DNA from 2 places in the Nonomuraea sp. NPDC051191 genome. Region 2 is predicted to be linked to the other one. Evidence: riboswitches for the same ligand, from Rfam matches in the RefSeq annotation. Region 2 holds a riboswitch; the other holds the start of a gene.
The links. A riboswitch is a leader RNA that binds a small molecule or an ion and turns the genes downstream of it on or off. The one in region 2 is predicted to bind glycine.
Positions count from the first base shown of each region.

Region 1 (5,992 bases), on a different contig from region 2:
CGCAGCGCGAATGGGACATGCTCAGCGCCTGGCTCGGCCGCAACGGCATCAACGGCCAGGGCGGCGGTTACCCGGCCCGCGTCGGCCTGGCCGACGTCAACGCCTACTGGAACGGCCAGTACGGCTCCTTCGGCCACAACTCCGCCAACTCCCAGCAGCTCACGTCGATGGACGTCGTCGGCCACGAGTTCGGCCACGGCATCTTCCAGTTCACCAGCGGCGGCTCCGGCAGCGGCAACGAGACCGGCGGCATGAACGAGTCCACCGGCGACATCTTCGGCGCGCTGACCGAGGCGTACGCCAACAACCCGAACGACCCGCCGGACTACCTGGTCGGCGAGGAGGTCAACCTCTCCGGGTCCGGGCCGATCCGCAACATGTACAACCCGTCGGCCCTGAGCCACCCCAACTGCTACAGCACCTCCATCCCGAACACCGAGGTGCACGCGGCGGCCGGCCCGCAGAACCACTGGTTCTACCTCGTGGCCGAGGGCACCAACCCCTCGGGCAAGCCCGCGAGCACCCGGTGCGACAACGGCGCCGCGATCACCGGCATCGGCATCCGCAAGGCCGGTGAGGTGTTCATGTCCGCGCTGAACAACAAGACCCAGCCGTGGACGCACGCCAAGGCCAGGGTCGCCACCCTCCAGGCCGCCAAGACCCTGTACCCGGGCAGCTGCACCGAGTTCAACGTGGTCAAGAACGCCTGGGACGGCGTCAGCGTCCGGGCCCAGTCCGGCGAGCCGACCTGCACCCAGGGCAGCAACGACTTCTCGGTCAGCCTGAACCCGGCCTCCGGCAGCGTCACTCCGGGCCAGAGCACCACGACCACGGTCAGCACCACCGTGACCGGCGGCTCGGCGCAGTCGATCACCCTGCGGACCGGCACCCTGCCGGCCGGCGTGACCGCCTCGTTCAGCCCGGCCACGATCACCGCCGGTCAGAGCTCCACGCTGACGATCAGCACCTCGGCGAGCAGCCCGCAGGGCAACCATTCCATCGCGATCACGGCCGACGGCACCGACGTCGACCGGCAGGCCACCTACAACCTGCAGATCGGGCAGAGCTCGCCGAACGACTACTCCTTCGGCGTGACCCCGTCGTCGGCCTCGGTCCAGGCCGGTCAGTCGGCCACCGCCACGGTCAGCACGCAGGTCACCGCCGGTCAGGCGCAGAGCATCGCCCTGTCGGCGAGCAACGTGCCCTCGGGCGTGACGGTCAGCTTCAGCCCGTCCACGATCACCGCCGGGCAGTCGTCCACGGTGACGTTCGCGACCACGAGCGGTGTGACGCCCAGCACGTACACGATCAGCCTGAACGCCGACGGCGCGAGCGCCGACCACTCGGCCTCCTTCAGCCTGACGGTGGGCGGCGGCCAGGGCACCACGTGGCAGACCTACACGGCCTACACGGCCGGGCAGACCGTCACCTACCAGGGCGTCAGCTACCGCTGCCTCCAGGCGCACACCAGCCTGCCGGGCTGGGAGCCGCCCAACACCCCTGCCCTCTGGCAGCCGGTCTAAGTCGCACGACCTGGGCGGCCACGCCGGGGTGGCCGCCCAGCCCCCTTGAGCCCCTTCAGGAGCCACAGATCGTGAACGCCATGCTCAGGTTGGGCGCCGCGGCCACCGCCGCGCTGGCCCTGACCCTCACCTCGCCGGCCGGACCGGCCGGCGCCGCCGCCGACCCCCCGCCTGACATCCCCGTCTCGAACGTCACGGCGCATCTGAGCCAGTTGCAGTCCATCGCCACGAGCAACGGCGGCAACCGCGCCTCGGGCAGGCCGGGCTTCACCGCCTCGATCAACTACATCAAGGGCAAGCTCGACGCGGCCGGGTTCACCACCCGGGTGCAGAGCTTCAGCGGCGGCAGCAACCTGATCGCCGACTGGCCGGGCGGCCCGGCCAACCAGACCGTGATGCTCGGCGCCCACCTCGACAGCGTCGCGGCCGGCCCCGGGATCAACGACAACGGTTCCGGCTCGGCCGCGCTCCTGGAGAACGCCCTCACCCTCGCCGCCCGCAGGCCCACGCTCACCAAGCACGTGCGGTTCGGCTGGTGGGGCGCCGAAGAGGCGGGCATGGTCGGGTCCAGGTACTACGTGCAGAACGGCGGCGCGAGCGGCGTCGAGGTGTACCTGAACTTCGACATGATCGCCTCGACCAACGCCGGTTACTTCGTCTACGACGACGACGCGGCGATCCAGCGGACCTTCAACGACTACTTCGCCACCATCGGCCTGCAGACCGAGGGTGACAGGGAAGGCGACGGCCGCAGCGACCACGCCTCCTTCAAGAGCGCCGGTGTCCGGGTCGGCGGCCTGGCCACGGGGGCCGGGGCGGTCAAGAGCTCGGCGCAGGCCGCCAAGTGGGGCGGCTCGGCCGGGCAGGCGTTCGACCGCTGCTACCACAGCGCGTGCGACAGCTACCCGAGCGCCATCAACACCACGGCGCTCGACCGCAACTCCGACGCCATCGCGTACGCCATATGGAAGCTCGCCGTGGGCACCAGCACGCCCACGGAGAACGACTACTCGATCTCGGTGACCCCGTCGTCGGCATCGGTCCAGGCCGGTCAGTCGGCTACCGCGGCGGTCAGTACCCAGGTCACGTCCGGCCAGGCGCAGAGCGTCGCGCTCTCCGCCGGGAACGTGCCGAGCGGGGTCACCGTCTCCTTCAGCCCGTCCACGATCCAGGCGGGCCAGTCGTCCACCGTCACGGTCGCCACCACCGGCGGCGCCGCGGCGGGGACGTACACCATAGGGATCAACGGCGACGGGGCGACGGCGGACCACTCCGCCTCCTTCACCCTGACCGTCGGAGGGGACGGCCAGGGCACCACCTGGACGGCTTACAAGTCGTACACGGCCGGAGACGTCGTCACTTACCAGGGGGTCAGCTACCGCTGCCTCCAGGCGCACACCAGCCTGCCGGGCTGGGAGCCGCCGAACGTGCCCGCCCTCTGGGCGCGCGCCTGATCCCCACGCGGGCCGGTTCGCGCCGGCCCGCGTCCAGGCTGCCGCGTGCGAGCTGACCTGCCATGACCGGCTCGCGCGCGGCCACCAACGCGGCCGCGGCCCCGCCTCTCCGGGGCCGCGGCCGCTTTTCGCTGCGTGCGGTGTGCCGGCGAGATCCAGGGGCGAAGCGCGACAACACCCCCATGTCGGCACTAGGCTGACGGACATCACCGGCGAAACCGTGCGGGAGAGCACTCTGACATCCGGTCAGGGTCCCTGAAGGAGCAAGCCCTCCCCGCGAACCTCTCAAGGCAAAGGACCGCGCGGCAGCCCTGTAAGGCGTTCTTACGGGGAGGTGACCTCTGGAAAGCAGGCCCTGGGGGCCTCGCCGAAGGTGAAAGTCCGGTAAAACTCGGGCGAAGCTCTCAGGCATCCATGACAGAGGGGGAGGATGCTGGCATCCAATCCTGTCCTGAGGTGCGACAAATGTCCCGACCTACGCCGCTACGAGACGTCCACGAGGCCCTAGGCGCCACGCTGACCGACTTCGCCGGGTGGCTCATGCCGCTCCGGTACGGCAGCGAGTCGGCGGAGCACAAAGCCGTACGCGAGGCGGCCGGGCTGTTCGACCTCTCGCACATGGGTGAGATCTTCCTGACCGGCCCGCAGGCCGCAGACGCCCTCGACTACGCGCTGGTCGGCCACCTGTCGGCGCTCGCGCCCGGCCGGGCCAGGTACACGATGATCGTGGACGAGCGCGGCGGGGTCCTCGACGACCTGATCGTCTACCGGCTGGCGGACGAGGAGTTCATGGTGGTGGCCAACGCCTCGAACTCCGACAAGGTCCTAGAAGAGCTGAAAAATCGTACGAAGTCGTATGACGCGGTGGTCGATGACCGCTCCCAGCAGTACGCCCTCATCGCCATCCAGGGCCCGAGGGCCCAGGAGATCCTGGCCACGCTCACCGACGCCGACCTCGACGGCCTCAAGTACTACGCGGGCCTGCCCGGCCAGGTCGACGGCCGCCAGGCGCTCATCGCCCGTACCGGCTACACCGGCGAGGACGGCTTCGAGCTGTTCGTCGCCAACCAGGACGCCGTGCCGCTCTGGCGCGCCCTGGAGGCGGCCGGCGAGCCGCACGGGCTCAAGGCCGCCGGTCTGTCCAGCCGCGACACCCTCAGGCTGGAGGCCGGCATGCCGCTCTACGGCAACGAGCTGAGCTCCGACCTGACCCCGTTCGACGCGGGGCTGGGCAGAGTGGTGAAATTCGACAAGCCCGGTGACTTCGTCGGCCGGGCGGCGCTGGAGGCGGTCAAGGACGACCAGCCCCGCCGCCGCCTCGTCGGCCTGGTCGCCCAGGGCCGCCGGGTGCCGCGTCACGGCTACCCGGTCACCCGCGACGGCGCCGTCGTCGGCGAGGTCACCAGCGGTGCGCCCTCCCAGACCCTGGGGAAGCCCATCGCGATGGCCTACGTGGACGCCGGGGTCGACACAGGTCTGGCCGTGGACATCCGGGGCAGCCAAGAACCTATGGACCTGGTCGAGCTGCCCTTCTACAGGAGGAACAAGTGAGCAACATCCCTGACGACCTGAACTACACCAAGGAGCACGAGTGGGTGTCGGGCGTGGACGACGGCATCACCGTGACCGTCGGCATCACGGCCTTCGCCGCCGAGGCTCTTGGTGACGTCGTCTTCGTGCAGCTCCCCGAGGTCGGTTCGACCGTCGAGACGGGTGACTCGGTCGGCGAGGTCGAGTCCACCAAGTCGGTGAGCGAGATCTACTCGCCCGTCGGCGGCGAGATCGTCGAGGTGAACCAGGCCGTGGTCGACGACCCGTCCCTGGCCAACAGCGACCCGTACGGCGACGGCTGGATGTTCCGCGTGCGCATGGAAGGCGACGCGGAGGACCTGCTGTCCGCCGAGGAGTACACCGCGCTCACCTCAGGCGAGTCCTGACACCAACGCCGGGGCCCGCGGCGGGCCCCGGCACTTCCTGAACTGAAGGGCGCCCATCAATGGCGATCAGCGTCTTCGACCTCTTCAAGATCGGCATCGGACCGTCCAGCTCCCACACCGGCGGCCCGATGGCCGCCGCGCACAAGTTCGCCCGTGGTCTGCATGACGACGGCCTGCTCCCCCGCGTGGCCCGCGTCGAGGTCATCCTGTACGGCTCGCTCGGCCTGACCGGCAAGGGCCACGGCAGCGACAAGGCGGTGCTGCTGGGCCTGTCCGGCGAGAAGCCCGAGCTGGTCGACGTCGACTCCATCGACGCCCGCCTGGCCGAGATGCGCGCCTCAGGCACGGTCACGCTGTTCGGCACCCGTGAGATCCCCTTCGTCGTGGGCCAGGACCTCGTCTTCGAACGCAAGATCTCCCTGCCCGAGCACCCCAACGGCATGCGCTTCACCGCCCGCGACGAGCAGGGCGAGACCCTGCGCGAGAAGGTCTACTTCTCCGTCGGCGGCGGCTTCGTCGTGGACGAGAAGGCCACGGGCGCCGACCGCATCAAGCCCGACGACACCGTCCTGCCCTACCCGTTCGCCTCGGGCGAGGAGCTGCTCAAGCACTGCTCGAACACCGGCCTGTCGATCTCCGCGCTGATGCTGGAGAACGAGAAGGCGTTCGGGCGCACCGAGGAGGAGATCCGCTCGGGCATCCTCGACCTCTGGCGCGTGATGTCGGAGTGCGTGCGGCGCGGCATCACCAAGGAGGGCGTGCTGCCCGGCGGCCTGAAGGTCAAGCGCAGGGCCAACCAGCTCCACCGGCGGCTTCAGTCCGAGTCGGCCGAGAAGGACCCGCTGCAGGCGATGGACTGGGTGGCGCTGTTCGCCCTGGCCGTCAACGAGGAGAACGCCGCGGGCGGCCGCATCGTCACCGCCCCGACCAACGGCGCCGCCGGCATCATCCCGGCCGTGCTGACGTACTACACCAGGTTCGTCCCGCGCGCCGACGACGACGGCGTGGTGCGTTTCCTGCTCACGGCGGCCGCGATCGGCGTGCTGTTCAAGGAGAACGCCTCGATCTCCGGCGCCGA
Region 1 covers NZ_JBITEZ010000007.1:349,161-355,152, reverse strand. Annotated here, with positions in the region: gene ACIA8R_RS22565 (M4 family metallopeptidase) at 1-1,523, shown strand, start outside; gene ACIA8R_RS22560 (M28 family peptidase) at 1,604-2,977, shown strand; glycine riboswitch at 3,191-3,288, shown strand; glycine riboswitch at 3,309-3,408, shown strand; gene gcvT (glycine cleavage system aminomethyltransferase GcvT) at 3,443-4,528, shown strand; gene gcvH (glycine cleavage system protein GcvH) at 4,525-4,914, shown strand; gene ACIA8R_RS22545 (L-serine ammonia-lyase) at 4,974-5,992, shown strand, end outside.
Region 1: linked by a shared signal. The riboswitch ahead of gcvT (glycine cleavage system aminomethyltransferase GcvT) and the one ahead of gcvP (aminomethyl-transferring glycine dehydrogenase) in region 2 are both predicted to bind glycine.

Region 2 (5,992 bases):
AGGCCGAGCCGATCGATGCCGAGCGTCTACTGCACGCAGTGCGGGCACGCCAACCCCGAGGATGCCCGTTTCTGTTCCCGCTGTGGGTCACCGCTGACCAGACCCGAGGTCGCCGGGGACACCACATCGACGATCTCGGTCGCGGGAATCGAGGCGTACGAGGCTGAGACAGGCGACATGCTCCTGGCCGAACGGGCGCTGGTCGAACAGCTCCCGCCCGGCACGGCGTTGCTCTCGGTGACCAGGGGGCCCAACCAGGGGAGCCGGTTCCGGCTCGACAAGGACCTCACCACGACCGGGCGCCACCCGGAGAGCGACATCTTCCTCGACGACATCACCGTCTCCCGCCGCCACGTCGAGTTCTACCGCCACCGCGGCGGCCAGTTCTCCGTGCGCGACGTCGGCAGCCTCAACGGCACCTACGTCAACCGAGAGCGCATCGAGGAGGTCCCCCTGCACTCCGGAGACGAGGTGCAGATCGGCAAGTTCCGCCTCGTCTTCCTGATGAGGGTCAACGCCGGCGCATGAGCTCACAGGCGGCACGCTCGCACATGAGCATCGGGGAGGTGCTCGCCCTGCTGCAGGGCGAGTTCCCCGACGTCACCGTGTCCAAGATCCGTTTCCTGGAGGGTGAGGGGCTCATCGAGCCCGAGCGCAGCCCCTCGGGCTACCGCAAGTTCACCCACCTCCACGTCGAGCAACTGCGTTTCATCCTGACCGAGCAGCGTGACCACTACCTGCCGCTGCGGGTGATCAAGGACAGGATGGCGGAGAGCTTCGGCCTTCCGCGCGCGGTGCAGCAGACGCAGGAGATCCGGTTCGACCGGGCCGAGCTGCTGGAAGCCGCCGGCATCGACGAGGAGACCCTCGCCGAGCTGGAGGACTACGGCCTGCTCGCCCCCGTGGCCAGGCGCTACGACGAGGAGGCGCTGAAGGTCGCGCGCAGCGTCGGCGCCCTGGCCCGCTTCGGCCTGCACGCCCGCCACCTGCGCGCGGTCAAGGCCGCCGCCGAGCGGGAGTGCGGCCTGGTCGAGCAGACCGTCGCGCCCATACTCAAGCGGCGCGCCCCCGGAGCCATCGGCGAGGCCGACGAGGCGGCCAGGGAGCTGTCCCAGCTCCTGCTCGACCTGCACGCCTCTCTGGTGCGCAGCGGGGTCAGGTCTGTCCTGGGCCGCTGAGGGCACAGAGCTGGAAGGCCGGGGCACATTCCAGGCCTGCCGGGTGTTACGTTGAAATGCATAAGCGTGTAGCAGAAGCGACCCAGTCAACAGCTGTGCCGGGCGACCGGCCGGTCGAATACGGAGCAGCCCGTGTTGCAGATGGAGGTCGTGGGCGTTCGAGTTGAGATGCCCACAAATCAGCCGATCGTCTTGCTCAAGGAGGCACACGGGGAACGGTTCCTTCCGATCTGGATCGGCATGACCGAGGCGACCGCGATCGCCCTGGCGCAGGCCGAGGAGCCGCCGCCCCGGCCGCTCACTCACGACCTGTTCAGGGACGTGCTGAGCGCGCTCGGCGTCGGGCTGCGCGCGGTCAACATCGTGGCCCTGCGTGACGGTATCTTCTTCGCCGACCTTGTGTTCTCCAACGGCGTGGAGGTGAGCGCCAGGCCGTCCGACTCGATCGCCCTGGCCCTGCGCACCGGCGCCCGCATCTTCGCCAGCGAAGAGGTGGTCCAGGAGGCCGGTGTGATCATCCCGGACGACCAGGAGGACGAGGTGGAGAAGTTCAGGGAGTTCCTTGACACGATCACTCCCGAGGACTTCGGCAGGGCGGGGTAGGTATTTCAGTGCATTTACGCTTCACGACGCGCCGAGCCGGATCGTTGACTGAGCATGGTCACGGTCCTACGGTGCAAGTGAAACCCGTGGTCGCCCTTTACGAACCCCCAGATCAGGCCGCGGGATGAGAGAAAGCCGGAGGTCCGCGTGGCGGTCAGCAGCGGCGAGGGAAAGACGGCCGGCCAGGAAGATCCGGTGCGGCGCGAGAGCGCGCGGCAGCGTGCCGGAGAGCAGGGCCTGCTCTTCGACGAGCAGCCCACGACGCTGCCCGCCGACATCGGATACCGCGGGCCCACGGCCTGCTCGGCGGCCGGCATCACCTACAGGCAGCTCGACTACTGGGCGCGTACCGGCCTGGTGGAGCCCACGATAAGAGCCGCGCACGGCTCGGGTTCGCAGCGGCTCTACAGCTTCCGCGACATCCTGGTGCTCAAGGTCGTCAAGCGGCTGCTCGACACGGGCGTGTCGTTGCAGCAGATCCGCACCGCGGTGCAGCACCTGCGTGACCGCGGGGTCGCCGACCTCGCGCAGATCACGCTCATGAGCGACGGAGTCAGCGTCTACGAGTGCACCTCGGCCGACGAGGTGATCGATCTCCTCCAGGGCGGGCAGGGCGTGTTCGGCATCGCGCTCGGCCGGGTCTGGCGCGAGGTCGAGGGCTCCCTCGCGGAGCTGCCGGGGGAACGGGCGGCGGTCGAGGACAGCGTCCCGGCCGACCATCCCACTGACGAGCTCGCCAAGCGGCGTCGCGCACGCCGCACGGGGTGAGCTGAACCGCTGAACACACCGTAGTAATCTAGGACAGAGTAAGGCTGACGACCCCGTGCGGGAGAGTCCCTGGGCCTCGGTCCTGGGGCGCCGAAGGAGCAACCCTCCCCGGAATCTCTCAGGCATCCCGTACCGCTCGGGCGAGGCAACTCTGGAAAGCAGGTGCGTCCGCCAGGCGCACCTCACCGACGGTGCAAGCCCCACGGCGGGGTGAAGCTCTCAGGTCGCGATGACGTCGCGCTGACAGAGGGGGAGATCCGGCACTCGCCCGCGCCCCGGCGCCGGTCTCCACGCCTCAGGAGGCAACCTCCATGACCGACCTGTCCGCTCCGCCGTTCTCGTCCCGGCACATCGGCCCATCGGAGTCCGAGCAGCAGCGCATGCTCGAGGCCGTGGGCTTCGAGTCCGTCGGCGATCTGGTGGCCGTGGCCGTCCCCGAGGCCATCAGGGCCAAGGACCGGCTCCAGCTCCCGCCCGCCGCGAGCGAGACCGAGGCCATCGCCGAGCTGCGCGAGCTGGCCTCCCGCAACCGGGTGCTGACCTCCATGATCGGACTGGGCTACTACGACACCGTCACGCCCGCCGTCATCCGGCGCAACCTGCTGGAGAACCCGGGCTGGTACACCGCCTACACGCCGTACCAGCCGGAGATCTCGCAGGGCCGCCTGGAGGCGCTGCTGAACTTCCAGACGGTCGTCTCCGACCTGACCGGCCTCGACGTCGCCGGCGCCTCCCTGCTGGACGAGAGCACCGCCGCGGCCGAGGCTATGACGCTGGCCCGCCGGGCGGGCAGGTCCAGGAGCGACGTGTTCGTCGTCGACGCCGACACGCTGCCCCAGACCAAGGCCGTGCTGGCCACCCGCGCCGAGCCGCTCGGCATCACGCTGGTCGAGCACGACCTCGACGGTGACCTGCCCGAGTGCTTCGGCGTGCTGGTGCAGTACCCGGGCGCCTCGGGCCGCCTGCGCGACTTCCGCGACGTGGCCGCCAGGGCGCACGAGGCGGGCGCGCTCGTCGTGGCCGCCGCCGACCTGCTGGCCCTCACGCTCGTGGCCGCCCCCGGCGAGCTGGGCGCCGACATCGCCGTCGGCTCCTCCCAGCGCTTCGGCGTCTCCTTCGGCTTCGGCGGGCCGCACGCGGCCTACATGTCCGTACGCGAGGGCCTGCAGCGGCAGATGCCCGGCCGCCTGGTCGGCGTGTCGGTCGACGTCGACGGCGACCCCGCCTACCGGCTGGCCCTGCAGACCCGCGAGCAGCACATCCGCCGCGAGAAGGCCACCAGCAACATCTGCACCGCCCAGGTCCTGCTGGCCGTGATCGCCGGCATGTACGCCGTCTACCACGGCCCCGAGGGCCTGCGCCGGATCGCCCGGCGGGTGCACCGGCACGCCGTCGCGCTGGCCGGCGGGCTGCGCGAGGCCGGCCTGGAGGTCGTGCACGGAGAGTTCTTCGACACCGTGCTCGTCCGCGTGCCCGGCCGGGCCGCCGAGGTGGTCGCCGCCGCCGCCGAGCGGGGCGTCAACCTGTGGCAGGCCGGTGACGACCACGTCTCCGTCGCCTGTGACGAGAAGACCGGCGCGGCCGAGCTGGTCAAGGTGTGGGCCGCCTTCGGCGTCGAGCGCGCGGACGCGGACGTGGACCTGGCGGCTGACGCGCTGCCGGCCGACCTGGTGCGCGAGTCGGACTTCCTGACCCACCCGGTCTTCCACAGCCACCGCTCCGAGACCGCGATGCTGCGCTACCTGCGCAGGCTCCAGGACAAGGACATCGCGCTCGACCGTTCGATGATCCCGCTCGGCTCCTGCACGATGAAGCTGAACGCGACCACCGAGATGGAGCCGATCACCTGGCCGGAGTTCGCGGGCGTGCACCCGTACGCGCCGGAGGCCCAGACCGAGGGCTACCGGGACCTCATCGGCACGCTGGAGGGCTGGCTGGCCGAGGTGACCGGCTACGACGCGGTCTCCATCCAGCCGAACGCGGGCTCCCAGGGCGAGTTCGCCGGCCTGCTGGCCATCCGCGCCTACCACCTGGCCAACGGCGACACCGAGCGCGACGTGTGCCTGATCCCGTCCTCGGCGCACGGCACGAACGCGGCCAGCGCCGTCATGGCGGGCATGCGGGTCGTGGTCGTGGCCTGCGACAGCGACGGGAACGTCGACCTGGCCGACCTCGACGCCAAGATCGCCAAGCACCGCGAGCGGCTGGCCGCGATCATGGTGACGTACCCGTCCACGCACGGCGTGTACGAGGAGTCGATCACCGAGGTCTGCGCCAAGGTGCACGAGGCCGGCGGCCAGGTCTACGTCGACGGCGCCAACCTCAACGCCCTGGTGGGCCTGGCCAAGCCCGGCGAGTTCGGCGCCGACGTGTCCCACCTCAACCTGCACAAGACGTTCTGCATCCCGCACGGCGGCGGCGGCCCCGGCGTCGGTCCGGTCGCGGTCCGCGGCCACCTGGCGGCCTACCTGCCCGGCCACCCGCTGCGCGACGGCGGCCCGGTCGGCCCGGTCTCGGCCGCCCCGTACGGCTCGGCGGGCATCCTGCCGATCTCGTGGGCGTACGTGCGCATGATGGGCGCCGAGGGCCTCACGGCGGCCACCGAGCAGGCCATCCTGTCGGCCAACTACCTGGCCAGGCGGCTGGCCCCGCACTACCCGGTGCTCTACACCGGCCGCGGCGGCCTGGTGGCGCACGAGTGCATCGTGGACCTGCGCCAGATCACCAAGGAGACCGGCGTCACCGTCGACGACGTGGCCAAGCGCCTGATCGACTACGGTTTCCACGCGCCCACCATGTCGTTCCCGGTGGCCGGCACGCTGATGATCGAGCCGACCGAGAGCGAGGACCTGAACGAGCTCGACCGGTTCGTGGACGCCATGATCGCCATCCGCGGCGAGATCGCCAAGGTGGCCTCCGGCGACTACGACAAGACCGACAACCCGCTGCGCAACGCGCCGCACACGGCCGAGTCGGTCACCGCCGACGAGTGGCCGCACCCGTACTCGCGGACCGAGGCGGCCTACCCGCTGGCCTCGCTGCGCGAGGGCAAGTACTGGGTGCCGGTGCGCCGCATCGACCAGGCGTACGGCGACCGCAACCTGGTGTGCTCCTGCCCGCCTCTTGAGGCGTACGAGGACTGATCCCGCAAGCGGGTCCCCGCCCGGGGGCCCGCTTCCGGCACGGCCCAGTCCCACACCGTCAAGTGAGCAGACATGATCGCGACGAGCCGTTAGGCTCGTTGCGATCCGTCGCCCGAAGGAGCTCTCTTGACGTTCTCAGAGCTGGAGACCCCGCCTCTCGACACCGCCCGCCGCCTGGCCGAGGGCGGCGACCTCGACGGTGCGGCGGCGATACTGACCGAGCTGGTCGCCGACCCCGACAGCCCCGACCGGGCCCAGGCGGCCGTGGGGCTTGCCGTGGTGCTCGACGAACGCGGCGAC
Region 2 covers NZ_JBITEZ010000010.1:319,881-325,872, forward strand. Annotated here, with positions in the region: gene ACIA8R_RS29125 (FHA domain-containing protein) at 16-528, shown strand; gene ACIA8R_RS29130 (MerR family transcriptional regulator) at 552-1,178, shown strand; gene ACIA8R_RS29135 (bifunctional nuclease family protein) at 1,311-1,781, shown strand; gene ACIA8R_RS29140 (MerR family transcriptional regulator) at 1,929-2,549, shown strand; glycine riboswitch at 2,598-2,694, shown strand; gene gcvP (aminomethyl-transferring glycine dehydrogenase) at 2,861-5,692, shown strand; gene ACIA8R_RS29150 (hypothetical protein) at 5,819-5,992, shown strand, end outside.